3 regions of the Amycolatopsis sp. NPDC059021 genome follow, and region 1 is predicted to be linked to each of the others. Evidence: riboswitches for the same ligand, from Rfam matches in the RefSeq annotation. Region 1 holds a riboswitch; each other region holds the start of a gene.
The links. Region 1 has a riboswitch for S-adenosylmethionine ahead of ACFWX1_RS05375 (methionine ABC transporter ATP-binding protein). Riboswitches for the same ligand answer to the same signal wherever they lie in the genome.
Positions count from the first base shown of each region.

Region 2: another riboswitch for S-adenosylmethionine. It lies ahead of thrC (threonine synthase); the one in region 1 lies ahead of ACFWX1_RS05375 (methionine ABC transporter ATP-binding protein).
Region 3: another riboswitch for S-adenosylmethionine. It lies ahead of ACFWX1_RS37850 (aminotransferase class V-fold PLP-dependent enzyme); the one in region 1 lies ahead of ACFWX1_RS05375 (methionine ABC transporter ATP-binding protein).

Region 1 is NZ_JBHYIQ010000006.1:155,802-165,490, reverse strand. It holds gene rsmA (16S rRNA (adenine(1518)-N(6)/adenine(1519)-N(6))-dimethyltransferase RsmA) at 255-1,151, shown strand; SAM riboswitch class I at 1,268-1,358, shown strand; gene ACFWX1_RS05375 (methionine ABC transporter ATP-binding protein) at 1,575-2,585, shown strand; gene ACFWX1_RS05370 (4-(cytidine 5'-diphospho)-2-C-methyl-D-erythritol kinase) at 2,737-3,702, shown strand; gene ACFWX1_RS05365 (ATP-binding cassette domain-containing protein) at 3,801-5,597, shown strand; gene ACFWX1_RS05360 (fatty acyl-AMP ligase) at 5,652-7,337, shown strand; gene ACFWX1_RS05355 (DivIVA domain-containing protein) at 7,459-7,785, opposite strand; gene ACFWX1_RS05350 (DivIVA domain-containing protein) at 7,785-8,159, opposite strand; gene ACFWX1_RS05345 (DivIVA domain-containing protein) at 8,364-8,636, opposite strand; gene pth (aminoacyl-tRNA hydrolase) at 8,658-9,251, opposite strand; gene ACFWX1_RS05335 (50S ribosomal protein L25/general stress protein Ctc) at 9,263-9,689, opposite strand, start outside.
Region 2 is NZ_JBHYIQ010000034.1:40,962-50,650, forward strand. It holds gene ACFWX1_RS21170 (ComEC/Rec2 family competence protein) at 1-467, shown strand, start outside; gene thrC (threonine synthase) at 475-1,740, opposite strand; SAM riboswitch class I at 1,754-1,888, opposite strand; gene holA (DNA polymerase III subunit delta) at 2,024-3,004, shown strand; gene rpsT (30S ribosomal protein S20) at 3,066-3,326, opposite strand; gene ACFWX1_RS21190 (DMT family transporter) at 3,700-4,569, shown strand; gene ACFWX1_RS21195 (VOC family protein) at 4,593-4,970, shown strand; gene ACFWX1_RS21200 (class I SAM-dependent methyltransferase) at 4,967-5,581, opposite strand; gene lepA (translation elongation factor 4) at 5,698-7,539, shown strand; gene ACFWX1_RS21210 (Uma2 family endonuclease) at 7,663-8,238, shown strand; gene ACFWX1_RS21215 (pyridoxamine 5'-phosphate oxidase family protein) at 8,239-8,688, opposite strand; gene ACFWX1_RS21220 (family 20 glycosylhydrolase) at 8,776-9,689, opposite strand, start outside.
Region 3 is NZ_JBHYIQ010000095.1:2,081-11,769, forward strand. It holds gene lspA (signal peptidase II) at 1-169, opposite strand, end outside; gene ACFWX1_RS37845 (hypothetical protein) at 317-952, opposite strand; gene ACFWX1_RS37850 (aminotransferase class V-fold PLP-dependent enzyme) at 1,059-2,420, opposite strand; SAM riboswitch class IV at 2,460-2,574, opposite strand; gene ACFWX1_RS37855 (M23 family metallopeptidase) at 2,669-3,358, opposite strand; gene ACFWX1_RS37860 (potassium/proton antiporter) at 3,503-4,981, opposite strand; gene ACFWX1_RS37865 (ArsR/SmtB family transcription factor) at 5,089-5,784, opposite strand; gene ACFWX1_RS37870 (hypothetical protein) at 5,863-6,372, opposite strand; gene ACFWX1_RS37875 (winged helix-turn-helix transcriptional regulator) at 6,467-6,958, shown strand; gene ACFWX1_RS37880 (penicillin-binding transpeptidase domain-containing protein) at 7,195-8,883, opposite strand; gene ACFWX1_RS37885 (glycerate kinase) at 8,944-9,689, opposite strand, start outside.

The DNA of each region.
Region 1 (9,689 bases):
GCCCCCGTGGGTTCCGCGACAGCCAAAGCCGAGAGGAACGGGCTGGGTGACATGATGAAGGCGGCTGTCACGTTCGCTGTGACGAAGTGACGCTCGCCGCACCAATGGTCGTGAGTGGCCATCTGTGGGGGCGCCCGCAACCGAGGGACGCCCTTGGTGCGTTCACTGCACCGGGGGCGTCCCTCGGCGCGGCCAACGCACCGAAGGCGTCCCTCGGCACGCCCCCGCCCACCCACGCTGGGTACGATCTGCCGGTGGTGGAACTGCTTGGCCCTGCCGAGATCAGGGGGCTCGCGGCCGAGCTGGACGTCCGGCCGACGAAGAAGCTCGGCCAGAACTTCGTGCACGACCCGAACACCGTCCGGCGCATCGTCGAACTCGCCGGGGTCGGGGCGGGCGACGTCGTCCTCGAGGTCGGGCCGGGGCTCGGCTCGCTGACCCTCGGCCTGCTCGGCGCCGGCGCCGAGGTGATCGCCGTAGAGATCGACCCGGTGCTCGCCGGGCGCCTGCCCGCGACGGTCGCCGAGCGTGGCCCGGAGGCCGCCGGGCAGCTCACCGTCGTCGGCGCCGACGCGCTCCGCGTCAAGGCCGCGGACCTGCCCGCCGAGCCGGTCGCGCTCGTCGCGAACCTCCCCTACAACGTCGCGGTGCCCGTCGTGCTGCACCTGCTCGCCGAACTGCCGTCGCTGACGCGCGGGCTCGTCATGGTGCAGACCGAGGTCGCCGACCGGATGGCCGCGGGGCCCGGCAGCCGCATCTACGGCGTGCCCAGCGTCAAGCTCGCGTGGTACGGCCGCGCCCGCAAGGTGGCCGCCGTGCCGCGAGCCGTGTTCTGGCCGGTGCCGAACGTGGATTCCGCGCTGGTTTCCTTCGAACGTGCGCAATTCTCCTTCGAGAACAAGAAATCCGGCACCGAAGAGTCCATTGTGGACAAAGAAGCGCTGTTCGGTGTCGTGGACGCCGCGTTTGCACAGCGGCGGAAAACGCTGCGCGCGGCACTGGCGGGCTGGGCGGGCTCCGCGGACCGGGCGGGCGCCGTGCTCGCTGCCGCCGGGATCGATCCCCGGACCCGGGGTGAACAGCTTGACGTCGGGGACTTCGCGCGTATCGTCGCGGCAGCGGGGCGCGCGCCCCGGTCGTCCGGTGCGTGACGGCGTTATCGCAGCTTGCTGAAGTCCGGCCCCGATCCCGAGGTCTGGGCACGGCCAGTCGTGTGATCTGTGCCTATGGGCTTGCGTTCAATCCCTGGGATCGGTTTTACTCGAAGCGTCCATCCCGAGCGACTGAGAGACCTGGCTCGCCGAAGTCGCAGCAACCACCCTCCCCGGGGCAGGTGCTACCGCCAGGACCGATGGAGGCCACGTCCATGAAGAGGGTTGCCCGCCCGCTCCTGCTCACCAGGCGGCGCGTAGTCGATGAAGGTCGCCGCACGGTCTGTGCGTGTCGACGCTCCACCGTTCTCGCCTGAGTTCTGCCGCCTGAATTTCTTTTCGTGAGCACCGTCCATTTCGGACGGTCAACTGGTGAACGGTCGCGCGCGCCTGGGGGTGCTGCGCCCTGCTTCTGGAGCTTTCGTGATCACTGTCGAAAACCTGACCAAGTCCTTTCCCCACAACGGAAATCCGGTCGTCGCGCTACGGGACGTGAGCGTCGACGTGCAGGCCGGGTCCCTCTTCGGCGTCGTCGGCCCGGCCGGCTCGGGCAAGTCCACGCTCGCCCGCTGCATCGCGCTGCAGGAGCGTCCCGACCGGGGCGTGGTCCGGCTCGACGGCCTCAACACCGGCACGCTCGACGGCAGGCGGCTGCGGGAGATCCGGCGTCAGCTCGGCGTGGTCGGCACCAAGCCGGAGCTGATCGCCGAGCGGACCATCGCCGGCAACATCGCCACCCCGCTGGAACAGCTGGGCGTCGACGGCCCGCAGCGCCGCAGCCGCGTGGGCACCCTGCTCGACCTGGTCGGGCTCACCCCCCGCGCGGCCCAGCGCCCGGCCGAGCTGACCGAGGGCCAGCTGCGCCGCGTCGCCGTCGCGAAAGCGCTCGCGGCGAGCCCGTCCGTCCTGCTGGCCGACGACCCGACCGCGGGCGTCGACAGCGACGAGGCCGGGGCCGTGCTGACCGTCCTCGACCGCGCCAGGGCCGAGCTGGGCGTCACCATCGTGGTCACCACCCCGGACGCGACCGTGGTGCGGCGCGTGTGCGACGACGTCGCCGTGCTGGAGGACGGCGCCGTGATCGAACGCGGCACCGTGCTGGACCTGATCTCCGACCCGGCCAGCCGCACCGCGCAGACGCTGCTGCCCGCGATCGAGACCACCCGCACACAGGCCGCGCGCTACGACCGCTCGGTCGATGTCGTCCTGATCGGCTTCGCGTCGGTCGGCGCCCTGCTGCCCGAGGCGGCGAGCCGCTTCGACGTCGAACTCGCCACCATCGGCGGCGGGCTCACCCGCATCGGGGACACCCCGGTGGGCCGGTTCCGGCTCGGTGTCCGCGGTGAGCGGTCGGACGCGGCGCTGGCCTGGATCGCCGAGCGCGGCGGCCGGGTCACGCACACGACCCGGGGCCCGCAGGGCGTCGCCGCCTGATCACCTGCACCCGTATGGAGCGTGGGGCCACTGCGAGGGAGCTGGAGTCCCTCGAGGAGGCCCCCACGGACCTTTTCGTTACGGGGCCGCCGAGCGTGTCGTGCGTTCTCCTTCCGCGAGCGTTCCGGGCGAGGCCACGTAGGCTTGGCATGTGCTCGCCGTTGTACCGCCCCCAGTGACCGTTCGCGTTCCCGCCAAGGTCAATCTGCACCTTTCGGTGTCCGACCTGCGCGAGGACGGCTATCACGAGCTGGTCACCGTCTTCCAGGCGCTGTCGCTGACCGACGAGGTGACCGTCATGGCCACCGACGAGCCCGGGATCGAGGTCTACGGCGAGGGTGAGGGCTCGGTGCCCACCGGCGCCGCCAACCTCGCGTGGCGCGCGGCCCAGGCACTGGCCGCGTACGCCGGGAAGCCGGGGGCCGAGGCGAAGGTCCGCATCGTGCTCCGCAAGGGCATCCCGGTCGCGGGCGGGATGGCCGGGGGCAGCGCCGACGCGGCGGCCACCCTCGTCGGGCTGGCCTCGCTGTGGAAGCTGGACGTCACCCGCGACGAGCTGGCCGAGATCGCGGCCAAACTCGGCAGCGACGTCCCGTTCGCGCTCTACGGCGGCACCGCGCTGGGCACCGGCCGCGGCGAGCAGCTCGTGCCGGTGCTGGCGCGGCACACGTTCCACTGGGTGCTGGCCTTCGACCAGCGCGGCCTGTCGACGCCGCGGGTGTTCGGCGAGCTGGACCGGCTCCGGGCCGAGGGCAAGCCGCCGCGCATCGGCTCGCACACACCGGTGGTCGAGGCGCTGGCCTCGGGCGATCCGCGGCAGCTCGCCCTGCTGCTCGGCAACGACCTCCAGGCGGCCGCGGTGTCCCTGCGGCCGGGCCTGCGGCGGACGCTGCGGGCCGGGGTCAACGCCGGAGCGCTCGCGGGCACGGTGTCCGGTTCGGGGCCGACGTGCGCGTTCCTGTGCGCCGACGCGCAGTCCGCGGTCGAGGTCGCGGCCGAGCTGTCCGGTGCCGGGGTGTGCCGCACGGTGCGGGTCGCGCACGGCCCCGTCCCCGGCGCGCGACTGGTCGGCGGGGACGACGCCCCGCGGCCGGCGCCGCCGAGAGTGCACGCGTGAGACCTAGCGGGGTGTCCGGAGTGGACGTCCTTTGTGGATAGCGACGGCGCCTGCCGTCGGACGAGATTTTCGCGTAAGGGAAAGGATCGGCTGAGCGGATGGCCAACCTGGTCAACCTGGAGTCGGTGAGCAAGTCCTACGGGGTGCGCCCGCTGCTGGACGGGGTTTCCCTCGGTGTGGCCGAAGGGCAGCGCATCGGTGTCGTCGGCCTCAACGGGGGTGGCAAGACGACGCTGCTGGAGGTCCTCGCCGGGATCAGTGAGCCGGATTCCGGGCGGGTGAGCCAGGTCCGGGGCCTGCGGATGGCCGTGGTGACCCAGCGGACCGAACTCCCCGAGGGCAGCAGTGTCGGCGACGTCGTGCTCGCCCGCTACGGCGCCGAGCACGAATGGGCCGCCGACGCCCGCGTCCGCTCCATTGTGGACGGTCTGGGGATCACCGCGATCGGGCTGGACACCCCGACCGCGAACCTCTCCGGTGGCGAACGCCGCCGGGTGTCTCTCGCGGCCGCGCTGACCGGCGAGCTCGACCTCGTCGTGCTCGACGAGCCGACCAACCATCTCGACGTCGAAGGCGTGCGCTGGCTCGCCGATCACCTGCTGGCCCGCCGGATCGCGGTGGTCGTCGTGACCCACGACCGGTGGTTCCTGGACACTGTCGCCACGCTCACCTGGGAGGTCGCGGGCGGCCGCGTCGAGCAGTACGAAGGCGGTTACGCGGACTGGGTGTTCGCCCGTGCCGAGCGCGCGCGGCTGGCCGCGACGGCCGAGGAGAAGCGGAAGAACCTGGCACGCAAGGAACTCGCGTGGCTCCAGCGCGGTGCGAAGGCGCGGACGTCGAAGCCGCGGTACCGCATCGAAGCGGCCGAGGCGCTGATCTCCGATGTCCCGGAGCCGCGGGATTCGGTGGAACTGCTGGCCTTCGCCAAGCGCAGGCTCGGGAAAACCGTGCTGGAACTGGAAGACGTCACGCTCGGTGTCGGCGATCGGACGCTGCTGGACCACGTCACCTGGCGCGTCGGCCCCGGCGACCGCATCGGTCTCGTCGGCGTCAACGGTTCCGGGAAGACGACGCTGCTGAAGCTGCTCGGCGGCGACGTCGAACCGGAGACCGGCCGCCGGGTCGAGGGAAAGACCGTCCGGCTGGCACATCTCCGGCAGGAACTCGACGATCTGCCCGGTGACCTGCGGGTGCTCCAGGCGATCGAACAGGTCGCGAGCCGCGTCGTGTTCGGCAAACAGGAGATGTCGGCCTCGCAGTTGGGGGAGAAGCTCGGCTTCCCGGCCGCGCGGCAGTGGACGCCCGTCGAGGATCTCTCCGGCGGGGAACGGCGGCGGCTGCAGCTGTGCCGGCTGCTGATGGCCGAGCCGAACGTGCTGCTGCTGGACGAGCCGACCAACGACCTCGACATCGACACGCTGCAGCAGCTGGAGGACCTGCTCGACTCGTGGCCGGGCACGATGGTCGTCGTCTCGCACGACCGGTACCTGGTCGAGCGCGTCTGCGACACGACGGTCGCGTTGTTCGGCGACGGCAAGGTGACGCATCTGCCCGGCGGCATCGACGAGTACCTCACCCGCCGGGAGTCCGGCCGTGAAGGACTCCTTACCGGCACTGGACGCCGTGAAGGGGGCCTTCACGGCACGGCCGCGGAGGAGAAGGCGGCCGCGAAGAAGAGCGCGGCCGAGGTGCGGGCGGCGCAGAAGGAACTGGGGCGGCTCGAACGGAAGCTCGATCAGCTGCACGGCAAGGAGGAGAAGATCCTCGCGGTGCTCCTGGAGGCGGCGACCGACCCGGCGCGGCTGATGGAACTGAACACCGAGCTGAAGGCCGTGCAGGCGGAGATCGGCGACGTCGAGGCCCGCTGGCTGGAGACATCGGAAACGCTCGAATAGCGGATTGCCGCGTTGGCGGGCGGGTCGTGACACGCAGACAGTAATCTGCATCGCATGAGTCGGTTCGTGGACACGCTCGTCGCCACTGCGGCGGGGCGGGGTCAGCAGCGCGGGATGGTCACCGGGGAGCCCAAGGAGCCCGTCCGGCGGACCTGGGCGGAAATCCACCGGCAGGCGCTGAAGGTCGCCGGTGGGCTGGTCGAAGGCGGGATGAAGCCGGGCAGCGCGGTCGCCGTGCTCGCCGCCGCGCCCGCGCTGATCGCGCCGACCGTGCAGGCGGTGTGGCTGGCCGGCGGCAGCGTCACGATGCTGCATCAGCCGACGCCGAGGACCGACCTCGCCGAATGGGCCGCCGACACCGTCCGCGTGCTGCGCATGATCGGCTCCGACCTGGTGCTGCTGGGCGAACCGTTCGACCAGCTGGCGCCGGTGCTCACCGAGCACGGCATCGGGTTCCGGTTGATCACCGACCTCGCGGACGCGCAGCCGCTCGACGCGGTGGTGCCCACGCAGGAGTCCGACACCGCGCTGCTGCAGCTGACCAGCGGCTCGACCGCCGATCCCAAGGCCGTCCGCATCACCTACGGCAACCTGTATTCGAACGTGAAGGCCATGGTCGACCGCGCGGAGTTCGACTTCGACGTCGATGTGATGGTCTCGTGGCTGCCGACCTTCCACGACATGGGCATGGTCGGCTTCCTGACCGTGCCGATGACCTTCGGCGTCGAACTGGTCAAGATCACCCCGGTCGAGTTCCTCGGCGGGCCGCTGATCTGGCCCGAGCTGATCAGCAAGTACAACGGGACCACGACCGCGGCGCCGAACTTCGCCTACGCCATCGTCGGGCGGCGGATGGCGCGTGTGGAGGACGACAACGCCTACGACCTGTCGAAGCTGCGGATCGCGCTCAACGGCGCCGAACCCATCGACGAGACCGCCGTGCAGACCTTTGTGGACGCCGGGGCGCGGTTCAAGATGCCCGCGGAATGCGTTTTCCCGGCCTACGGCATGGCCGAGGCGACGCTGGCGGTGTCCTTCGCGCCGCTGTTCACCGGGCTGACGCTCGACGTCGTCGAGGCCGACGCGCTGGAGGCGGACAACCGCGCCGTGCCGGTGCCCGAGAGCGACCCGCGGCGCGGCACCGACGACGTGCGTTCGTTCGCGGTGCTCGGCCGCCCGCTCGACGGGCTCGAAGCGGAGATCGTGGACGACAAGGGAAACCGGCTCGGGGAACGCGAAGTCGGCGAGATCCGGCTGCGCGGCGAGGCCGTGACCCCGGGCTACCTGACCATGGACGGTCCACTCGCGACACAGGACGCCGAGGGCTGGCTCGACACCGGCGATCTGGGGTATCTGGTCGACGGGCAGATCGTGATCTGCGGGCGCCGCAAGGACGTCATCATCATGGGCGGCCGGAACCTGTACCCGACCGACATCGAGCGGGCGGCGACCTCGGTCGAGGGCGTGCGTGCCGGAAACGCTGTCGCGGTGCGGCTCGACGCGGGCAGCAGGCGCGAACGGTTCGCCGTCGTCGTCGAATCGAAGCTCGCCGGCGATCCCGAAGCCGAGAAGTCACTGTCCAAAGAGGTCGCGGCCCGTGTGCGCGACGCCGTCGACATGCGCCCGTTCGCCGTGGTCGTGCTCCCCGCCGGGAGCCTGCCGAAGACGCCGTCGGGCAAGGTCAAGCGCGCCGCCACCGCGGTCCAGTACGCCGACCGCATCGCCAAGAACGCCGAGTAACCGTACCCGGAACGCCATCTCGCGTACCCGGACGGTCGGCCGGCGTACCCGGACAGTCGGTTCGCCGACCGACCCGCTAGGTACGCGAACCGACCGCCTGGGTACGCGAGTTCGCCGTTCGTCAGCGGCGCCAGAAGCCCCGGCGGCTGTGGGTGTGCTCCAGCGGCGGCGCGATGTGGAAGGTCCCGCTCCCGCTGTTGTCGGCGAGAGTGGTTTCGCAGAGCCGCAGGAAGGCGTCGACGGCGGCGTGGTCGTAGCCGCGCTTGGACAGTGGCGCCTTGCTGAACGCGACGTCGTGGACATCGACGGCGGTGAGGTCGTCGTCGCCGTCCAGTGTCGCGGCGATCCGCTCCAGAAAGGCGTCGACCTGGGGTTCGTAGTAGCCGCGGGTGCCGAGCGGGGCGCGGTCGAACTGGATGGTCCGCGCCTCGATCGCCGTCACGGCCATTACCGCTCCTTGATGCGCTCGGCGGGCTCCTCCAGTGCTTCGAGGGCTTCGGGGGCGGCTCGCTCGTCGGTCGCCTCGTCCTGGACACGGGCGAGGGGCACCCCGGGAACGCGCCGCCCGGTTTCGGCGACCAGTTGCTGTTCGACCTCGTCGAGGAATTCGTCGACCTCGCGCTCGTCGTAGCCGCGCTTGCCGATCAGCGGCCGCGAGAACATCACGTGGTGGACCTCGGCCGCGGTCAGGTCGTCCTCCTCGGCGAATGTCTTCGCGATACGCCGGATGAACGCGTCGACCTCGTGTTTGGCATAGCCGCGGCGGCCGATCGGGGCGTTACCGAAGGTGACCTCGGCGAGGTCTTCGGCGGTGAACGACATGGGACTCTCTCTCCGATTGAGGGGTGGGTTACGGATTCCCGTAGTCCGTCCTAAACCCTTGAAGAGTTCCCCGAAAGACCTCGTCCGACTCCTCACCCCGATCAGGCGGCCAACAATCGCCCATCGAGTGAGCCGGGACTACCGAACGCGCTGTGTCACACATCACAGAATGATTACGTGGGCTGCCACCAGCGGCGACGTGGTTCAGCCGCCGGGCGGTGGCGCGTCCTGGCGGCGCCAGAGCTCTTCCTCGACGTCATCGAGGAAGGCGTCGACCTGGCGCATGTGATAGGCGCGCATACCCAGCGGGGGCTTGCTGAACTCGACGTTGTGCACGTCCCACGGGGTCAGCGTGTTCCGGCCCGCCAGTGCCTGCGCGACGAGGTCGAGGAACGCGTCGACCTCGTCCTCGTTGTAGCCCCTCCTGCCGAAGGGCGGCTTGCCGAAGCTGACCTCCCGGACTTCATCGGGGGTCATGACTCCAGGTTGCCAGCTTCCTCAGCCCGCGTGGAAGGCGTTCTGCGCGGCGGCCAGACCGGCCGAGACGAGCGCCTCCACCGCGTCGGCGCACCGGTCGACCTCGAACGGGAGCTCCTTGCGCTCCACCGTCGAGAAGTCCTTGAGCACGAAATCGGCCGGATCCTGGCGGCCGGGCGGGCGGCCGATGCCGAAGCGGACCCGGTAGTAGTCACGGGTGCCCAGCGATTTCGTGATGGACCGCAGGCCGTTGTGGCCGTTGTCCCCACCGCCCAGCTTCAGCTTCAGCGCGCCGAAATCGACGTCCAGTTCGTCGTGCACCACGACGACACCGGAGGGCGGGACCTTGTAGAACCGGGCGGCGCCGACGACCACGCCACCGGAGAGGTTCATGTACGAACGCGGTTTGACCAGCACGACCCGGGAGCCGGCCAGCCTGCCCTCGAGCACCTCGGCGCCGCTCTTGTGGGCCTTGAACTTGGCGCCGATCCGCGAGGCCAGCTCGTCGAGCACCATGAACCCGACATTGTGCCGGTTTCCGGCGTACTGCGGCCCGGGATTGCCGAGGCCGGCGAGCAGTACCAGCTCGCCGGCCCCCGGCACGTCTTCACTCACAGATAAGGACCTTATTCTGCGGCTTCTTCGGCGGCGGCCTCTTCGCCGCCCTCGTCCTCGGACTCGGTGGCGCGGGCCTCGTTCACCGCGACGACGAGCGCCTCGGCGTCGGTGATCAGCGTGGCGCCCTGCGGCAGGGTGACCTGCGAGGCGAGGATCTGGGAGCCGGCCTCGACGCCCTCGACCGAGACCTCGACCTGCTCGGGGATGTGCAGGGCCTCGACCTCGACCTGCAGGGTGTCGAGGTCCTGGGTGACCAGGGTGCCCGGGGCGGGCGTGCCGGTGACGACGACCGGGACGTCGACGGTGACCTTCTCGCCGCGCTTGACGACCAGCAGGTCGACGTGCTCGATGTAGTTCTTCAGCGGGTGGACCACGATGGTCTTGGTCAGCGCGAGCTCGCTGGAGCCCTCCAGGTCCAGCGTGATGACGGCGTTG
Region 2 (9,689 bases), on a different contig from region 1:
GGCTGGAGTGGCCGGGGCTGTCCCTCGAGGTGCTCGGGCCGCGGTACGTACCCGCGCGGTCGGCCGCCGAGCAGGACGGGACGATGGTCAACAACAGCTCGGTCGTGCTGCGCGCGGGCACCCCGGCCGGGCGCGTGCTCCTGACCGGCGACGTGGAATTGGCCGCGCAGGCCGATTTGCTGGCCGGGGGAGCGGATCTGCGGGCGGAGGTCTTGAAGGTCCCCCACCACGGGTCGCGGTATTCGCTGCCGGACTTCCTCGCGGCCGTCGCGCCCCGCGTCGCGATGGCCAGTGTGGGCGCGGGAAATCGCTACGGCCACCCCAGTAAGTCCACTGTGGACGCTCTGATCGCGTTGGGGGCCTTGGTGACCCGCACCGATATCGACGGCGACACCGCGGTGGTCCCGGACGGCGGCGGTCCGGCGGTCTCCCGCCGGGGCGAGCCGCGTGGCCCGCCCCGGCGGTGAGCCGGCGTCAGTAGCCGAGGGCCTCGCGCACGGCGGCGGCGGACGGCGGGACGGTCGCCTTGGGGCCGATGTGGTTCTCGACGGCGTCGAGCGTCTTGAGGCCGTCACCGGTGATCAGCAGGACGGTCTCGGCGTCCGGGTCGAGCTTGCCGGTTTCGATGAGCTTCTTCGCCGTGGCGACGGTGACCCCGCCCGCCGTCTCGGTGAAGATGCCCTCGGTGCGGGCCAGCAGCCGGATGCCCTCGACGACCTCTTCGTCGCTCACGTCCTCGATCGCGCCGTTGGTGCGGTTGACCACGTCGAGCACGTAGGGGCCGTCGGCGGGGTTGCCGATCGCCAGCGAGCGCGCGATGGTGTCCGGCCTGACCGGCTGGACGACGTCGTGCCCGGCGCGGAACGCGGCCGACACGGGCGAGCAGCCGGTGGCCTGGGCGCCGAACACCTTGTACGGGCTGGCTTCCACCAGTCCGAGCTGGCCGAGCTCGCGGAAGCCCTTGTCCACCTTGGTCAGCTGGGAGCCGGAGGCGATCGGCACGACGATCTGCTCGGGCAGCCGCCAGCCGAGCTGCTCGGCGACCTCGAAGGCCAGCGTCTTCGAGCCCTCCGAGTAGTACGGGCGGACGTTCACGTTCACGAACGCCCAGCTCTCGTGCTCGGCGGCGAGTTCGGTGGCGAGGCGGTTGACGTCGTCGTAGTTGCCGTCGACGGCGATCAGCGCGCCGTCGTACACCGCGGTCGTGAGGATCTTGGCGCGCTCCAGCGTCTTCGGGATCAGCACGACGGACTGCCAGCCCGCGCGGGCGGCCGCGGCGGCGACGGCGTTGGCGAGGTTCCCGGTCGAGGGACAACACAGCACCTCGAACCCGAACTCGCGGGCGGCCGCCAGCGCGACGGCGACGACCCGGTCCTTGAAGGAGTGGGTCGGGTTGCCGGTGTCGTCCTTGACCCAGATCCGCTTGACCCCCAGCGCCTTCGCCAGCCGGTCGGCCCGGATCAGCCGGGTGGCGCCGGGCTCGGTGTTGGGGATCTCCTCGACGTTGGAGGGAACCGGGAGGAGTTTCTTGTAGCGCCAGATGTTCTTCGGGCCGGCTTCGATGTCCTCGCGCCGGACCCGGCCGAAGTCGTAGGCGACCTCGAGCGGCGAGAAGTCTTCGGCGGAGACGAATTCGGGAGCGAGCGGCTGCCGGTGACCCTCTTCCTTCGACACCAGTTCGACGGCCGGGCCCAGGTCCGGGGTCTTGGTGGTGGAGGTCGTGCCGAGGGTTGCGGTCATCGCGAGGTTCCTTTCCTCATCTGTCCCGCCGAGGCGGGCCGGAATTGGCACCGTGTTCGTCAGCTACCCCGCGATCGCGGGATGACAGGCTTTGACGCCGGTTGCCGGGGCTTCGTCGGGCCGTTCCCTCTGCCCCTCTGGATGAGCGGTATTCGGTTGTCGGCGCGCCGCGCGGGCGCCGCCTCGGGACACACCGTACGGCATCCTGATCGGCTCGTGCCACGGTGGGCGCGCCGGTGTCACCGGAGCGGGCGTGTCGCGGGGCGGGTGAGAGGATCGGGGGGTGACCGCGCAAGCCACCGCCACCGCACCGCTGCATCTCGTGCTCGGTGAGGAAGAACTGCTCATCGAACGGGCCGTCCGCGCCGCCCTGGACGCCGCCAAGGCGGCCGATCCGACCGCCGACATGACCAGGATGCGGGTGTCGGAACTCACAGCGCCCGAGCTCGCCGAACTGGTGAGCCCCTCGCTGTTCAGCGAGGGCCGCGTGATCGTCCTCGAAGCGGCGCAGGACATCTCGCAGGAGCTGTCCGACGCCGTGCTGTCCTACCTCAAGGCCCCCGCCGACGGGATCGTGCTGGTCGTCGTGCACACCGGGGGCGGCAGGAGCAAGGCGGCGAAGGCGCTGCCCGCCGCCTTGCGCAAGGCCGGGGCCCAGATCACCGAATGCGCCAAGCTGACGAAGGCCGCCGACCGGGAGTCGTTCGTCCGCAACGAAGTCCGCCGGGCGGGCGGCAAGATCGACGGCGCCGGGGTGCTCGCGCTGATCGACGCCGTCGGCTCGGATCTGCGGGAGCTGTCGTCGGCGGCGACACAGCTGGTCGCGGACTCCGGCGGCGTCGTCGACGAGCAGGCCGTGCGCCGGTACCACCGGGGCCGCGCCGACGTCACGGGCTTCGCCGTCGCGGAGAAGGCGGTGGCGGGGGACAGGGCGGCCGCGCTGGAGCAGTTGCGCTGGGCGATGCAGCTGGGGGTGCCGCATGTGCTCGTCGCCGACGCGCTCGCCGACGCCGTCCGCACCATCGCCAGGGTCTCGGCGGCCGGGCGGGGCAACCCGAACCAGATGGCCGGGGAACTCGGGATGCCGCCGTGGAAGGTGCGCAAGGCGCAGGGCCAGTCGCGGGGCTGGAACTCCGACGGCCTCGCCACCGCGATGCGGGTCGTCGCTCGGCTCAACTCCGAGGTCAAGGGTGCCGCGGCGAGCCCGGACTACGCACTGGAGCGCGCGGTGAACGAGGTCGTCGCCGCCAAGGGCGACCGCTGAGGCGAAGACACGCGAAAGGCCCCGGCGACCGAGGTCGCCGGGGCCTTTGCGGAGAGCGGGCTCAGATGTTGTTCGCGCGCTTGGCCATCGCGGACTTCTTGTTCGCGGCCTGGTTGGCGTGGATGACGCCCTTGGTGACGGCCTTGTCCAGCTTCTTGGCGGCCTCGCGCTGCAGCTCGACGGCCTTGGCCTTGTCCCCGGACTCGGCGGCCTCGCGGAACTTGCGGATCGCGGTCTTCACCGAGGACCGGATCGCCTGGTTGCGCTGACGCGCCTTCTCGTTGGTGGTGATGCGCTTGATCTGCGACTTGATGTTGGCCATGGTGGCGCTCCTGTTCGTACTCGGTGAGTTCGCTGCCGCGTCGCTGGATAACTCTGTGGCCCCGGCCACCCTCGCGGGCGGTGCGCGGGTTTCCTCCATGACGGAATGCCGCACGGCAACGAACGGCAAGCCTAACAGCCTGCTCCGACGGCCTCGCGAGGGCCTCGACGTGATCGCTTACGCGTACTACGGTGGGTGGAGTCAGTGCCTAGGGTTCCGCCATCGGCCCGCACCTGCGGGAGAACACAACGAGGGCTGGTGGGACAGGTCCGAGCGGCACCATCGGCGGCTCAGGAGCCCGCCGTTCATCTGACGGGACAAAAGCCTGGAGGACCTGAGGTTTTCGCGTGCGCGAAAACCCCGAAAGGGTCCGATGAACGCCACCGCGCTGTCCCTCGTCCTCGTCGCCGCCGTCGTGCACGCCGTGTGGAACCTCGCCGCCAAGCGGGTCGGCTACGGCGGCGCCCGCTTCGTGTTCCTCTACTACAGCGTTTCGGCCGTCGCGCTCCTCCCGGTCACGATCGCCGTCCTCGCCGTGGAAAACGAACGTCCACAGTGGACATGGCTGCTGGCCGCGGCGGTCACCGCGCTGCTGCACGTCGGGTACGGCGTCGTCCTGCAACGGGGTTACGTCGTCGGCGATCTTTCGGTGGTCTACCCGCTCGCGCGGGGCACCGGGCCGCTGCTCTCGGTCATCGCGGCGGTCGTGCTGCTCGGCGAACGGCCGGGCTGGCTCGGGCTCGCCGGCGCGCTGCTGGTGATCGCCGGGGTGCTGGTGATCAGCACCGGGCGCCGGGACGGGGAGACCGATCCGCGGGCCCGCCGGGCCGGGATCGGCTACGGACTGCTCACCGGCGCGTTCATCGCGGGCTACACGCTGTGGGACGCGCACGCGGTGACCGGCCTCGCCGTCCCGCCGATCGTCTACTTCGCGGTCGGCTCGGTCATGGAGAGCCTGCTGCTGATGCCCTACGCCCTCGCCGACCGGCCGATGATCGGCAAGCTCTGGCGTGAGCACAAGCGTGAGGCGCTGCTGGTCGGGTTGCTGTCCCCGGTCGCGTATCTCCTGGTGCTCTACGCGCTGCGGATCGCCCCGGTCAGCCTGGTCGCCCCCGCGCGCGAGCTGAGCATCGTGCTCGGCGGGCTGGCCGCCTGGCTCGTGCTCGGCGAGGCGAACGCGGTGCGCAGGCTGGTCGGTTCCGTGGTCGTGCTGTCCGGTATCGCCGCGATTGCGGTGGCCTGATCTTCCCGGTAGGGATTGAGCCCATGGAAGTGCTGAGCAGCCGGATTCTCATCCATCCGCGGGATCTCGAGGCGTCCACCGCGTTCTACCGCGACACCCTCGGCCTGGCGATCGACAAGGAGTTCCCCGGCGGCACGGTGTTCTTCCTCGGCCACGGCTCGCTGGAGATCGTCGGCAGTGCGAGCACCGGGCCGAGCCCGGACGTCGCGCTGTGGATCCAGGTGCGTGATCTGCCCGCCACGCTCGCCGGCCTCGCCACCCGCGGGGTGACGCCGGTGCGGGAGGCCCGCCGGGAGCCGTGGGGCCTGGACGAGGCGTGGATCGCCGACCCCGACGGCACCCGCATCGTCCTGGTCGAGGTGCCCGCCGGGCATCCGCTGCGCACCGATCCCCGGAGCTAGCGCGCGGGCTTGACGGCGCGGAGCTGCGCGGCCAGCGCGGTGAAGCCCGGCGGCTGCCAGGTCCAGGTCTGGAGGTCGGTGAACCCGGCGGACCCGGCCTCGCGGGCGAGGACGTGCCGGGACACGGGCAGCCACTTCTCGTGGGCGGAGACCAGCAGCCTGCCGCCGGGACGCAGGACGCGGTACAGCTCGGCGAAGCCCGCGGCGCGGTCGGGCCACAGCTGGACGTTGTTCACGCTGAGCACCACGTCCAGCGATCCGCCGGGCTCCCCGGTGTCCGCGGCCGTGCCCTGGCGCAGTTCGGCGCGGTCGCCGCAGCGCTGGTGGCACAGCGCCAGCATGCCCGGCGACGGATCGACGCCGACCGCGCGCCGGGCGAGCTTCGCCACGTCGTCCAGGCCGACGCCGGGACCGGGCCCGACCACCAGTACGGACTCGTCCGGTTCGATCTTCGCGAGTGCGGCCATCCGGTGCTCGGTCGGTGCGTTGCCGTGTGCCATGACCAGGCCACCGAGGCGGCCGAGCAGACCGCGGGGATGGCCGAACGTGCGGTCCAGCAGACCGGCGGGGGCCGGTCCGGGGGCGGGCACGGGCGAGGGGGAAGTGCTCATACTTCGAGGGCACCACGCCCCGTCGCGGCTCGCATCGGGGATGACCCCCACCCGCACCCGGAGCTCCATGGGACCATAGGGGTGGCCATCCCCGACCTTTCCCGAGGATCACACGAGTGAGCACGTTCGCGGACACGACTTTCACCTCACCGGAGCTCATCCGGAACTTCTGCATCATCGCCCACATCGACCACGGAAAGTCGACGCTGGCGGATCGGATGCTGCAGCTCACCGGGGTGGTCGAAGCGCGGGCGATGCGCGCTCAGTACCTCGACCGCATGGACATCGAGCGCGAGCGCGGCATCACGATCAAGGCGCAGAACGTGCGCCTGCCGTGGCAGGTCGACGGCCAGGACCACGTCCTGCACATGATCGACACCCCCGGCCACGTCGACTTCACCTACGAGGTCTCCCGCGCGCTCGAGGCGTGCGAGGGCGCGATCCTGCTGGTCGACGCCGCGCAGGGGATCGAGGCGCAGACACTGGCCAACCTGTACCTGGCGCTGGAGAACAACCTCCAGATCATCCCGGTGCTGAACAAGATCGACCTGCCCTCGGCCGATCCGGACAAGTATGCGGCCGAGATCGCGCACATCATCGGCTGCGAGCCCTCGGACGTGCTGCGGGTTTCGGCGAAGACCGGCGCGGGCGTCGGCGAGCTGCTCGACGAGGTCGTCCGCCAGGTCCCGCCGCCGCAGGGCGACGCCGACGCCCCGGCCCGCGCGATGATCTTCGACTCGGTGTACGACACCTACCGCGGCGTCGTCACCTACATCCGGGTGGTGGACGGCAGGATCACCCCGCGCGAGCGGATCCGGATGATGTCCACCAACGCCACCCACGAGCTGCTGGAAGTCGGCATCATCTCGCCGGAACCCAAGGCCAGCAAGGGACTCGGCGTCGGCGAGGTGGGCTACCTCATCACCGGCGTGAAGGACGTCCGCCAGTCGAAGGTCGGCGACACCGTGACCTCGGAGCGCAAGGGCGCCACCGAACCGCTCGCCGGGTACCGCGAGCCGAAGCCGATGGTCTACTCGGGGCTGTATCCGGTGGACGGCTCGGACTACCCCGAACTGCGCGAGGCGCTGGACAAGCTCCAGCTCAACGACGCCGCGCTCGACTACGAGCCGGAGACCTCGGTCGCGCTCGGATTCGGGTTCCGCTGCGGTTTCCTCGGCCTGCTGCACCTGGAGATCACCCGCGACCGGCTGGAGCGCGAGTTCGGCCTCGACCTGATCTCGACCGCGCCGAACGTCGTCTACCGCGTGGTGCTCGAGGACGGCACCGAGGTCACCGTGACCAATCCGTCGGACTGGCCGACCGGGCTCAAGATCTCCGAGGTGCACGAGCCGGTCAGCAAGGTGAGCATCCTCGCGCCGTCGGAGTTCGTCGGCACCATCATGGAGCTGTGCCAGACCAAGCGCGGCGTCCTGCTCGGCATGGACTATCTGTCCGAGGAGCGGGTCGAGCTGCGCTACAACCTGCCGCTCGCGGAGATCATCTTCGACTTCTTCGACACGCTCAAGTCGCGCACCCGCGGCTACGCTTCGCTGGACTACGAGGAGGCGGGCGAGCAGATCGCCGATCTGGTCAAGGTCGACATCCTGCTGCAGGGCGAAACCGTCGACGCGTTTTCCGCGATCGTGCACAAGGACGCCGCGTACAACTACGGAAACCGGATGGCGACCCGGCTGCGCGAACTGATTCCGCGCCAGCAGTTCGAGGTGCCCATCCAGGCGGCGATCGGCTCGCGGATCATCGCCCGGGAGACCATTCGCGCGATCCGCAAGGACGTGCTCGCGAAATGCTACGGCGGTGACATCTCGCGGAAGCGGAAGCTGCTGGAAAAGCAGAAGGAAGGCAAGAAGCGGATGAAGACCGTCGGCCGGGTCGAGGTCCCGCAGGAGGCCTTCGTGGCCGCACTGTCCACAGAGGACAACGGAAAGAACAAGAAGTAGCTTCGGCTTTTCGGCGCCCCGTCTCACACGATCGAGTGAGGCGGGGCGTTCTCGTCTTCGCCGGCGCCGTTTTTGTCGGTGCTCCGTGGTGCGCTCTGGTCAAAGCCTGGGAAGGAGGGCACCATGACGGTCATGACGGAAATCCAGTATCCGGCCGGGTCGGGCCCCATGACGGTGCGCGACCTCGAGGGGATGCCGGAGGATGGCCGACGTTACGAACTCATCGACGGGATGCTCCACGTGAGCCCCGCGCCGGGCCGCAGACATCAGAAAACCGGCCTCCGGCTCTGCGGCATGCTGGAGGCGGCCTGTCCGCCGCGGCTCGAGGTCCTCATCGCGCCCTTCGCGGTACGCATCGGCGATCGGCTCGAGCTCCAGCCGGACGTCGTGGTGGGCCGGGAGGAGGACTTCACCGAGAAGGATCTCCCCGCGGCACCGGTGCTCGCGGTCGAGGTGCTGTCCCCGAGCACGGTGCTCTACGACCTGAACGACAAGAAGGCCGCGTACGAGCGGCTGGGTGTGCCGAGCTATTGGGTGATCGACCCGGCCGAGCCGGAGTTGACCGTGTTCGAACTCGACCGGTACGGCCACTATCAGCGGGTCGCGAAGGCAGCGGGGGACGAGGCGTTCGACGCCGAGCGGCCGTTCCCGGTACGGATCGTCCCGAACGACCTGCTCGGACGTCTGGCGGAGCGCTGATCAGCCGCGGTTGCGCAGGATCCGGCGTGCCTGGATGAACACGGCGACGCGGCGTTCGGCGGCCATCACGCGGTCGTACTCGTCCCAGTCGTCGTGCGTGCCCGTCGCCGCGATGAACACGTCACGCAACAGCTTCGGCAGCCCGGCGGCGTCGAAGGCGGGGTCCGGGTCGTCCGGGCCGATCAGGTGGACCGGTCCGTCGACCGAACCCCAGTCCCAGCCACGGCGGAAAGCGAGGCTCGCATGCCCGGCACGGCGAAGCAGTTTCAGCTTGTACGCGTCGCCCCTGGCCACGAAGGCGACGCCGGGCGCGCCCGTCACCGGGTCGTCGATGACCCCGGCGTTGACGATCGTGGAGTGCACCGTCCCGTCGGGGCGGGTCGTCGCGATCGTGGCCAGGCCGTGCTCCTGCAGGGACAGCGTGCGGATGTGATCCAGGTCATCGCTCATGCCGGTGCTCAACGCGGCGCGGCCCGGTCCTGTTCCGGGCCGTACCGGAGAACGCCCGTACGAGCGCTCTCCGGCAGGAGGAACGCGTCAGCAGACGCCGTCGTCGCGCCAGACGCCCCATTCGCCGCCCGCACCGGGTTCCTCACCCTTGGTCCACCACTTCGCGGTCCACTTGTGCCCGTTGTGCGAAACGGTGTTCCCGCCGGTGTACACGGTCCCGCTGTCCCAAGCCGGCAACGTGCAGGTGCCGGGGTTGCCGCCGTTGTCCCACGGGATCTGCGACGAGCGGTAGAAGTTCATCGACTGCGCTTCCCAGCGCGGTCCCTGTGCGCCGAGCCGGGTCCGGAACTTGGCCCAGTCGTGGGTCGACCACGGCGACCAGCCGAGTTCGGCGTGCGCGGCCAGCCGGGGGAAGGCCAGCAGGTCGATGTGGGCCGGGGTCACCACGGTTTCGGTCCACAGTGGAGATTCGACGCCCCGCACCGCGGATTCGCCGACCCCGGACAGGTACGCGCCGGGGTTCCAGTTGTAGGCGTCCTGCACCTCGATGTACCCGGCCCAGCTGAGCCCGATCGGCGTGCTGGCGTTGTACTTCATGTCGAGGTAGGCCTTGTTCGCCGGCGACATGATCACCTTGCTGCCGTTCGCGACGGCCTTGGCCACGTTGGCGTCGGAGGTGGTGGTGCCCCAGAACTGCGGGGTGGCGTTCGCGGGAAGGGTGGCCTTGGCGATGTCGTGCCAGCCGTTCGGCTGCTTGCCGTTGGCCGCCACGATCGGCAGCACCTTGCCGATGAACTTGAGGTAGTCCTGCTGCGAGGTCGCCGAGGCCTCGTCGCCGCCGATGTGGAAGTACGGGCCGGGGGTCAGCGCCGCGATCTCGCGGATCACGTCGGAGACGAAGGTGTAGGTGATGTCCTTGCTGATGCACAGCGAGCTGTAGCCGACCTCGATGTCGGTGCGCAGCGGCGGCGCGACCCCGTTGCAGTTCAGCTCGGCGTAGG
Region 3 (9,689 bases), on a different contig from region 1:
AGAACGCCGCGCCGGGGTTGCGCACCAGCTGCAGGTAGACGAGCCCGCCGAGGACCCGGACCGGCTCCTTGCCCTCCAGGTTCGCCGCGGCGAGGTTCTTGGTGACCAGGTCGATCACCCAGATCACCACCGCGACGGCGAACACGATGGCCACCGTGCGCCTCGGCAACGCCTTCGACGGGCCCGTCTCGTCCGGCTCGGAAACCGCGGATTCGCTGGTCACGGCCGGATCCGGCGGGAGGTCCGCTGCCGGGGTCGTCTCGGGTTCGGACGGGGAGGACTCGGTGCTCACCGGTCCATTGTCCACGGCACGCGTTCAGTCCGTGTCGGCGGCAGGCTCCGGACGTCCCCGCCGCGGCCCGGCGAGCGCCGCGAACGCCCCGGCCAGCAGCGCCACGGCCGAGACCAGGGCCCCGGCGATGCCCGGCAGGAACACCACGGCGGCCAGCACGAACACCGCCGTCACCACCAGCACGAGCACGCTGCGCTCGAACCAGGCGAGCAGGACGAGGCCGAGGGTCGCGATCATCGGGCCCCGCACGTCGGCGTCCAGGCGGAACTGCCAGAACCCGACGAGGTCGAGCAGCGGTACGGCGACGAGCGCGCCGAGCGTGAGCAGCACGAACCGGCCGGTGCGCGGCGGGCTGCCCGCGCGCCGGGCCAGGACGAAGTACCAGGCCGCGACGCCGAGGACGGCCGCCACCAGCACCCACAGCCAGCCCGCCCCGACACTCGCGAACGCGTAGGACGGCGGCGAGTCCACATAGGCGAACCACCCTGTCGACGTCTCGGCGCCGATCCCGAAGAGTCCGCCGCTCACCGGGTTTCTCCGCGAAGACATGCTGACGCCGAACCGCGAGCTCGCGCTCAGCAGTGCCGCCGCGACCAGGAGCAGCTGCGCGAATCCCAGCAGCGCCAAGGGAAACCAGTACCGTGGCCGCGCGTTCGCCATCGCGCCACGATAGCGGATCACCCGTGAGCTGAAGGGGACTTTCCGTGCATGGGATGCGACGAAAGTCCCCTTCAGCTCACGTCACGAGAGGAAAGTCCCCTTCAGCTCAGGCGCAGAACGGGGGCAGTTCGCGCGGATCGCCGACCGGCGCCCAGCGGCCGTCCTGCTTCGCGTACTCCCAGCGGGCACCACGCGCGACGATCTGGCGCAGCGCGAGCACGAGCCGGTCGACGTGTTCGGTGGTGCTGCCGAGACCGAGGCTGACCCGCACCGCCTGCTGACCCGCTCCCCCGGCGACGCCGATGAGCCGCTTGGTCGCGACGTGCGCGCAGAAGGCGCCGTCGCGGACGCCGATGCCGTACTCGGCCGAAAGCACCGCGGCCAGCCAGCCGGGCTCGAAGCCGTCGACCACGAAGCTCACCGTGCCGACGCGGTCCACCGGCGCGTCGAATAGCCGCAGTTCGGCGCAGCCCGGGATCGCGGCGAGCCCCTTGCGCAGCCGGGCCAGCAGGACCTCTTCGTGCGCGCCGACGGCGTCCCAGTGGGCGGCGAGCTGTTCGCACGCGACGCCGAGGGCGTACACGCCGACGGTGTTGGGCGAACCGGCCTCGTGCCGTTCCGGTCCGGCGTTCCAGACGACGCCGAGGTCGTCGGCCTCGCCCGTGACGAGCTTGGTCGCGCCGCCACCGGCGAGATACGGCTGGGCGGCACGGAGCCAGTCCGCGCGGCCGATGAGCGCACCGGCACCGAACGGCGCATACAGCTTGTGGCCGGACAGCGCGACGTAGTCGACATCCAGTTCCCGCAAGGAAATCCGGCGATGCGGGGCCAGCTGGGCGGCGTCGAGCGCGATCCGGGCGCCGTGGCGGCGGGCCACCGCCGCGATCTCCGCGACGGGCAGCAGCTCACCGGTCACATTGGACGCTCCGGTGACGACCACCAATCGGGGCCCCTGCGGGCATTCCGCGAGCGCTTCGTCCACAGCGGACACTGCGGCGAGCCGGGTGCGTGGCGTCGGAATCCGGCGGACGTTCGGGCCCCGCCACGGCAGCAGCGCGGCGTGGTGCTCGGTGTCGAAGACGACCACCGAGGTGTGCTTGGGCAGGCTGCGGGCGAGCAGGTTGAAGGAATCGGTGGTGTTGCGGGTGAACACCACGGTGTCGGTCGAACGCGCGTCGGCGAACCGGCGCAGGATGTCGCGCGTGCGCTCGTAAAGCCGCGTCGAGACCTGCGAGGCGAACCCGGCGCCGCGGTGCACGCTCGCGTACCAGGGCAGGAACTCGTCCACCGCGCGGCGCACGGCGTCCAGACAGGGCGCGCTCGCGGCGTGGTCGAGGTTCGCGTAGCCGATCTCGCCGCCGGTGACGAGCGGAACGCTCAGCCCGGCACCCGCGACCGCCGGGATTCCTTGCGGCGCAACGGTAACGGTGGTTTCGGTGGTGTTCTGACGATCGACGGCGAGTGTCATCGGGTGCCTCCTCGGCGGTCCGGGGGACCCCCGGCGAGGGGCCCGCGCTTGCCCGCCGCACCTCGCGACAGGCCCGGTCCTCACCCGGGGCACCCCACCGCGGTTGGAGGGTTGCCGGCCAGCAAGCCGGGGCTTAGCGCTGGCACTCATGACCTGACGACGAAGATAGCCGACACCGCGTGCGCCGATCCAGTCCCATCCGGGTGACTGAGACGGCCGTCACTCTCCGGAATTGCGGTCATTGCGGTCTACGCCGTCACCCGGAAGCGGCCCGGCAGCCGGACGACCGACTGGTCGGTCAGGTGCGTCGCCGTCCCCTCGTACTGCTCGGCGCCCGCCGCGAACCGCCATCCGCCCAGCTCCTTGCCGTCGATCGGCTCGCCGAGCGCGGCGGCCAGTTCGCCGGAGACCTCGGCGTAGGACAGCCCGCTCCAGTTCCCGCGAGCGCGCCAATCCCTTGCGTCGCCGGGATTCCCGGACGCCGTCGTGGCGGGCAGCGTCCAGAGCGTGAAGTGGACATGGGCACCGGTGGTGCTGCCGCCGCAGGGCAGGGCGTTGCCGGTGGAACCGAGGACGGCGCCGGGCGCGACCCGCTGTCCGTCGGCGACCTGGATGTTCTCCATGTGGTAGTACCCGGTGCGCCAGCCGCCGTCGTGGTCGATGGTCACCCAGTCACCCCCAGCGCAGTGCTGCAGATGCACGGTCCCGGCCAGCGGGGCACGGACGGTCTTGTCGGCCGGGCTGAAGTCGATGGCGTTCTTCACGCCGCTGCCACCGTCGTCGGAGTGGATCCCGGCCGAATACACGAGCTGGCCCGCCGCGAACGGCAGGGCGAAGGCGGGAAACGTGTCCGCGGCGGAGGCCGCGGGGGCCAGGAGCAACGCTCCGGCGGTCGTCGCGGCGGCGAAGCCGGCCCAGCGCGCACTCAGTTTCAGCATCACCGTGTGTACTCCTTAGCCCGAGAAGCTCACCCATTCGAGGTAGACGATGCGAGCGCACATTAGCCCGAAAGGGTGCGTCAGGGGAACACACGGTGGAAAGATCTACGGAAAACTACCAACCATCGAGGCCGGTTTTGTGAGCTAGCGGCCGGATTCGCCCTTCCAGCGGGCCAGGCGGCCTGCCCGGTCCACGGCCCGCAACCGGCGCTCCGTGGCACTCCTGGCCCGTTCGGTGGTCACCACCAGTAGCTGGTCGTGCTCCTGGAGGCGGCTGGTCTTCTCGGGCGTGAACCCGGCGCCGTCGCGCACCACGAGGCTGACCGTCGCGCCGGCCGGCAGCCGCAGCTCCGAGAGGTACACGCCGTGCAGCCGCGATCCGGCCTGGATACGGACCTGCAGCAGCTCGGCGCCCATTTCGTCGAGCGGCGCGGAGTCGACCTCGACCTCGTGCGGTTCGGTGTGCCGGGCCAGCCCGAGCACCCGCGCGAGCGGGCTCAGCGTCGCGCCCTGCACCAGGGTCAGCACGATGACCAGCACGAACACCGCGTCCACCAGCCGTTGCGCGCCCGGCACGCCCTGGGAAAGCGGGATCATCGCGAGCACGATCGGCACCGCGCCGCGCAGGCCGGCCCACGACAGGAACACCTGTTCCCACCACGGCACGCGGAACGGGAGCATCGACAGCAGGACCGAAAGCGGGCGCGCGAGCAGCAGGACGACAGCGCCCGCCACGAGCCCCGGCACCAGCGTTTCCAGCAGCCTGCTCGGCGAGGCGAACAGGCCGAGCAGCACGAACAGCCCGATCTGGGCGAGCCAGCCGAGGCCTTCGGCGAAGGACAGCGTGTCGGATCGGTGCGGCAGCCGGGAATTGCCCAGCACCAGCCCGGCGACGTACGTCGCGAGCAGGCCGGAGGCGTGCGCGAGCTGCCCGCTGGAGAACGCCAGGACGCACACCGACACCGTGGCGAGCGGATACAGGCCGGTGGCGGGCAGCGCCGCCCTGCGCAGCGCCAGCGCCCCGAGCCAGCCGAGCAGCAGGCCGATCACCAGCCCGGCGCCCAGCTCGTAGATCACCAGCAGCGGCAGCGTCCAGTCCACTGTGGACCCGGTGGCCAGCACGACGACGGCGATGTAGGCGGGCGCGTCGTTGAGGCCGGATTCCAGCTCCAGCATGCCGACCAGCCGTTTGCCGACCCCGGCGTTGCGCAGCACGGAGAACACGGCGGCCGCGTCGGTGGAGGCGAGCACCGCGCCCCACAACAGCGCGAGCCGCCAGTCGAGGCCGAGCAGCCAGTGCACCGCGCTGCCGGTGACCGCCACGCTCGCCACGACGGCCAAAGTGGACAGTGCGATTCCGGGCCCCAGCGCGGGTTTCACCGCCTGCCACCGCGTGGTGAGCCCGCCCTCGGTGAGGATCAGCACCAGCGCGGCGATGCCGAGCGACTGCGTCAGCTCGGGATTCTCGAAGCGGATGCCGAACCCGGCTTCGCCCAGCAGGACACCGATCCCCAAGTACAGCAGGAGCGAGGGCAGTCCGAGCCGGACGGACAGGCGCACCGCCACCACGGAGGCGAGCAGCACGATCCCGCCGACGCCGAGCAGCACGGGAAGCTGATCCATGTCGCCTCCCTTCCCGGTCGCCGTGGGCTCTCAGGATAAGGAGGCGGGGTGCTCACACGATCGTGTACCGACACCGAGTGGCACTCACCCGATGTGTTAAAGAAACATCAAAATACCGGCTCTTCCAGCGTGTCGAGGTCGACACCGAGCGTCGCGAACGGTTCGGCCGCGGCGGGCAGCACCCGCATCGCGCGTGCCTGGTGACCACGTTCGACCCAGCCCGCCGCCAGTGCCCGTTCCAGCAGCGCGGCGGGCGCGCCGCCGCCGAGGTGTTCGCGGCGCTCCGTCCAATCCAGACAGTCACGCAGCAGCGGCCGCCGCCTGCCACTGGGGAGATCCACCCCCAGCTCCGCCAGCACGTCGTGCCCGTGAGCGGTGAGGGTGAGCCCCGATCCGGTGTCGACCAGCCCGCGCGCGATCATCCCGTTGCGCAGCGCGACGCCGAGCTTCCCGGCCAGGTGGTCGTAGCAGGTGCGGGCGAACCCGAGCTTGCGGACGCGCACCGAGGAGCGCAGGCCGGTGATCGGGCGGCGATCGGCGTGCTGCGCGAGATGTTCGATCAGCTCCGCCACCCGCGGGTCGGCGATGCGGACGTAGGCGTGCCTCCCCTGTTTCACCCGCGCGACGAACCCGGTTTCCTCCAGCCGGGTGACATGCTCACTCGCCGTCGACACCGCGATCCGCGCGGCCGCGGCCAGCTCGCCGACGGTCCACGCGCGGCCGTCCAGCAACGCCAGGCACATCGTCGCCCTGCTCGGGTCGGCGAGCACCGCGGCCACCTCGGCCAGTGCGATGGTCTCCATGTCCCCACCGTAGAAGGCGGATCGTTCGGGCGCGGCCGAACGATCCGCGCGCTGCCGCCGGACGGCTCGGGGACCGGATCAGCGAGAGCGGTCCGGAAGCTGGGCACGTTCGGCGCGGCTGGCGAGGATGCGCTCGGCGGCGAGTTCGGCCGCCCGCTCGGCATCGTCGCCGGTGAGCCGGCCGAGGATGCGCTTCAAGGGCCTGATCTCGCCGGAGCCACCCCAGTGCCCCTCGGGGATTTCCGTGGGGAACACCCAGATCCGGCCGGGGTCGCGTGGCCACGCGCCGTCCTCGGCATCGAGGATCGCCTCGGTGACCTCGCGCACGACACCCGCCCGCTTGCCGGCGTCCAGCTGTCCCTCCGGGACGGACGGGACCACCTTGTAGCGCGGCGCGTCCGCGGGCGCGCCACCGACGTAGACGGCGGCCGGGCGATGCAGGAACACCCAGGAGACCGAGCGCGTGACCGGATCGGCGGGATCGAACCCTTCGTGCCGGATGAGGATCTCCGTGATCCGGTTCAGCAGCGCCGTTTCCCGGTCGGCCGCGAAGGTTCCCTCGGGAATGTAGACGTCCAGCATCGGCATGTCGGCCGCTCCTTGGTTTATTTTTTAAACTCAGCCGGGCGAACGCTAGGCCCGCTGAGTGGAGATTGTCAACTCAGGGGGTAAGGTGGCGGCCATGGACCCGGCCCGGCGCATCGACCCCGTCAACTGTTCGGTGGCACGCGCACTGTCGGTCGTCGGAGAGCGCTGGTCACTGCTGATCGTCCGGGAGGCCCTCGACGGCGCGAGCCGGTTCAGCGACTTCCGCGACCGCCTGGGCATCGCCAGCAACCTGCTCGCCACCCGGCTCGACAACCTGGTCGAAGCCGGTGTGCTGCACCGCATCCCGTACCAGGAGCCGGGGGCCCGGCAGCGCTACGAGTACCGGCTCACCGAGCGTGGCCTCGACCTGCGGCCGACCCTGGTGGCCTTGCTGGAATGGGGCGACAAGTACCTTGCCGGCCCGGAAGGTCCCTCGGTGGTGGTCCGCCACCGCACCGACGACGACCACGCCTGCGAGGAACCGGTCCGCATCGTGCTGGAATGCGCGGCGGGGCACACCCAGCTACCGCCGTCCGCGATCCACCGCACCCCGGGCCCCGCCGCCCGCTTCGTGGATTCGGCCTGAATCCGCCGTCCGGTGTCGCGAACGACGCGGACGAGACACTCAACGTCCCGAACGCGTCGTTCAGGACACTTCGAGGCCCCCTTGCCGTACATCCTAGGCGGCGGGACCGACAGAAGCGGGCGGCCGGAAACCACCGCCGCCCCCTATCGCGACGTGCTGTCAAGGCCACCTTGTGGGCGTCTGACGCCCGTAAGGTGGCCTTGACGGCATTCCGGGGCCAGGCTCCCGGGTGGGCGCTAGTGGATGGCGTTGAGGAACTTCGCGGCGAGGGAGACAGCCGGGTTCGAGTCGTTCGCGCCTTCCAGCAGGACGGCGAAGGCGACGTCGCCGCGGTAGCCGACGAACCAGCCGTTGGCCTGGCCGTCGGCGCCGAACTCCGCGGTACCGGTCTTGCCGTGGACCTGCCCCGCCCCTGCCGCCGCCTTCCCGGTACCGGTGGTGACGACCTCCCGCATCATCGACCGCACCGCGCCCAGCACCCCGGCGGACGGCGGCGAGTACGGCTTGGCGACCGTGGTGTCCAGCCCGTGCCACAGCTTCGGCGTCACGGCCTTGCCCGACGCGGCCGTCGCGGCCATCAGCGCCGCGCCGAACGGGCTGACCTGCACGTCCCCCTGCCCGATGCCGTCCTCGACCAGCCGGTCGTTCCCGGTGGCAGACACCACCTTCCCGGCCTCGGTCTGCAGGCCGGGGATGTCGAAGTCGGCGTTGAGCCCGTACTGGTCGGCGGCCTTGACCAGCCCGTCCGCGGGCAACCGCGAGGCCAGCCTGCCGAACGTCGTGTTGCACGAGAACGCGAACGCCTGGTGCAACGGGATCGTGCCCTTGTCGAAGCGGTTCTCGTTGGGGATCGTCCGGGTCCCGATCTGGTCACTGCCGGGGCACGGCAACGCCGTGTCGGCGGTCGCGAGGCCCTGTTCGAGCGCGGCGGTGGCCGTCACGATCTTGAAGATCGAGCCCGGCGCGTACAACCCGCTGAACGCCTTCGGCTCGGTACCCGCCGCCGCGTTCTGCGCCACCGCGAGCAGATCACCGGTGGACGGCTGGAGCACGACCATGATCGCCTTGCCCTGGTAACCGTCCACAGCGGACTGTGCGGCGTTCTGCGTCGCGACGCTCAGCGACGCGGTGAGCGGTTTGCCGTCGCTGCCCTCGTCCTGGCCGTACAGCGTTTCGAGGTTCTTGCCCGACGCGTCGGCCCGCTGGACGGCGAACCCGTCCGCCTTCGCCGTCGTGGCCTGCGCCGCGAAGGCGCTTTGCAGCAGCGGCGCCGGATTGCCCTCGGCGGGCTTGTTCCCCGCCTGCCCCGCCATCACCAGCGGCTTGCCGTCCCGGTCGACCACCGCGGGCCGGTCCGCGGGACCGGTCGCGGCGACCAGCCGCTGCCCCTGCTCCAGCTTCGGATGCAGCAACGCGGGGACCCAGTGCAGCCGCCAGCCCTGCGCGGCCTTCGTCAGCTCGAACGGGACGTCGTAGGTCCAGGTCTTCCCCGGCCGCAGTGTCCACGTCATGGCGAACGTGCCGCCGGTCTTCGCCGCCCCCGCCGGGGTCGGATCGAGCCTGCTCAACGTCGCCGTGGTCTTGGCAGGCATCAGCGCGTTGCGCGCGTCCCGCAAGGCGACCGCGGCCGCCGCCGGATCGTCGGTCAGCGCGCCCGCGGCGTCCGGATTGGCCTCGGCGAGGTCCTGCAGGTACTCCGTCACCACCGCCGTCGGGTCGACCGCCACCGGGCCCGCCGTCCCCGAGGGTGCCGCGTCGCTCGCCGGCGCCTCGTTCCCACTGGTCAAGACCACTACCCCGGCCGTGACGATGGCGACCACCCCTACCGCGCCGCCGATCAGCACCCCGCGTCTTCTGGCAGGACCCACTTTCCACCCCTCCCCTTTTTCGCGCGACCCCCGCGCACGATCGCCCAGCTTGCCCATGGTTGACCAACAGGTCACGGTGCCCGGTGGGAAAGCGACCTACCCGAATCCTTTTCGTGATCAGCCGCGCGCCAGCGTGGCTCCAACCAGCACGAGCCGCAGCGCCCGCTCGGTGGCGTCGGTCACCAGCTCCGCCGCCCGCGCGATGGCCTCGGCCAGTGGCAGCGGCGCGGGCAGGATCCCGGCGAACGCGTCGATCCCGGTGTCGTAGGTGTCCCGCGCCCCCGCGCCGATCGTGCCGGCGAGCGCGACGACCGGCTTGCCGCGCCGCTTCGCCCGGCGAGCCACCTCGCCGGGGACCTTGCCGAGCGACGACTGGGCGTCGATGGCGCCTTCGGCGGTGATCACCAGGTCCGCGCCGTCGAGCGCGGCGTCCAGGCCGGTGTGGCCGAGCAGGACGTCGAAGCGCGGCACGAGCCGGGCCCCGAGCGCGCCGGCCAGCCCGGCACCGAGACCGCCCGACGCGCCGCCACCCGCGACCGTGCGCAGATCGGCGCCGCGCTGATGTTCCAGCAGCTTCGCCCAGTGCTCCATGGCCGCGGCCAGCGTCTCCACCTCCTCCGGCGACGCCCCCTTCTGCGGACCGAAAACCCTTGCCACTCCTCGCCTTCCGGTGAGGACGTTGTGCGGGTTGCAAGCGACCAAAATATCCACATCGGACAGTCTTTCGTCCAATCCGGACAGATCGAGCTGGACGACGTCCGCCAGCGTCGTCCCGTCCGGCCGCACCGGGTCGCCCGCCGCGCCGGCGAACCTCGCCCCCAGCGCGTGGAGGGCGCCCGCACCGCCGTCACAGGTCCCGGAAT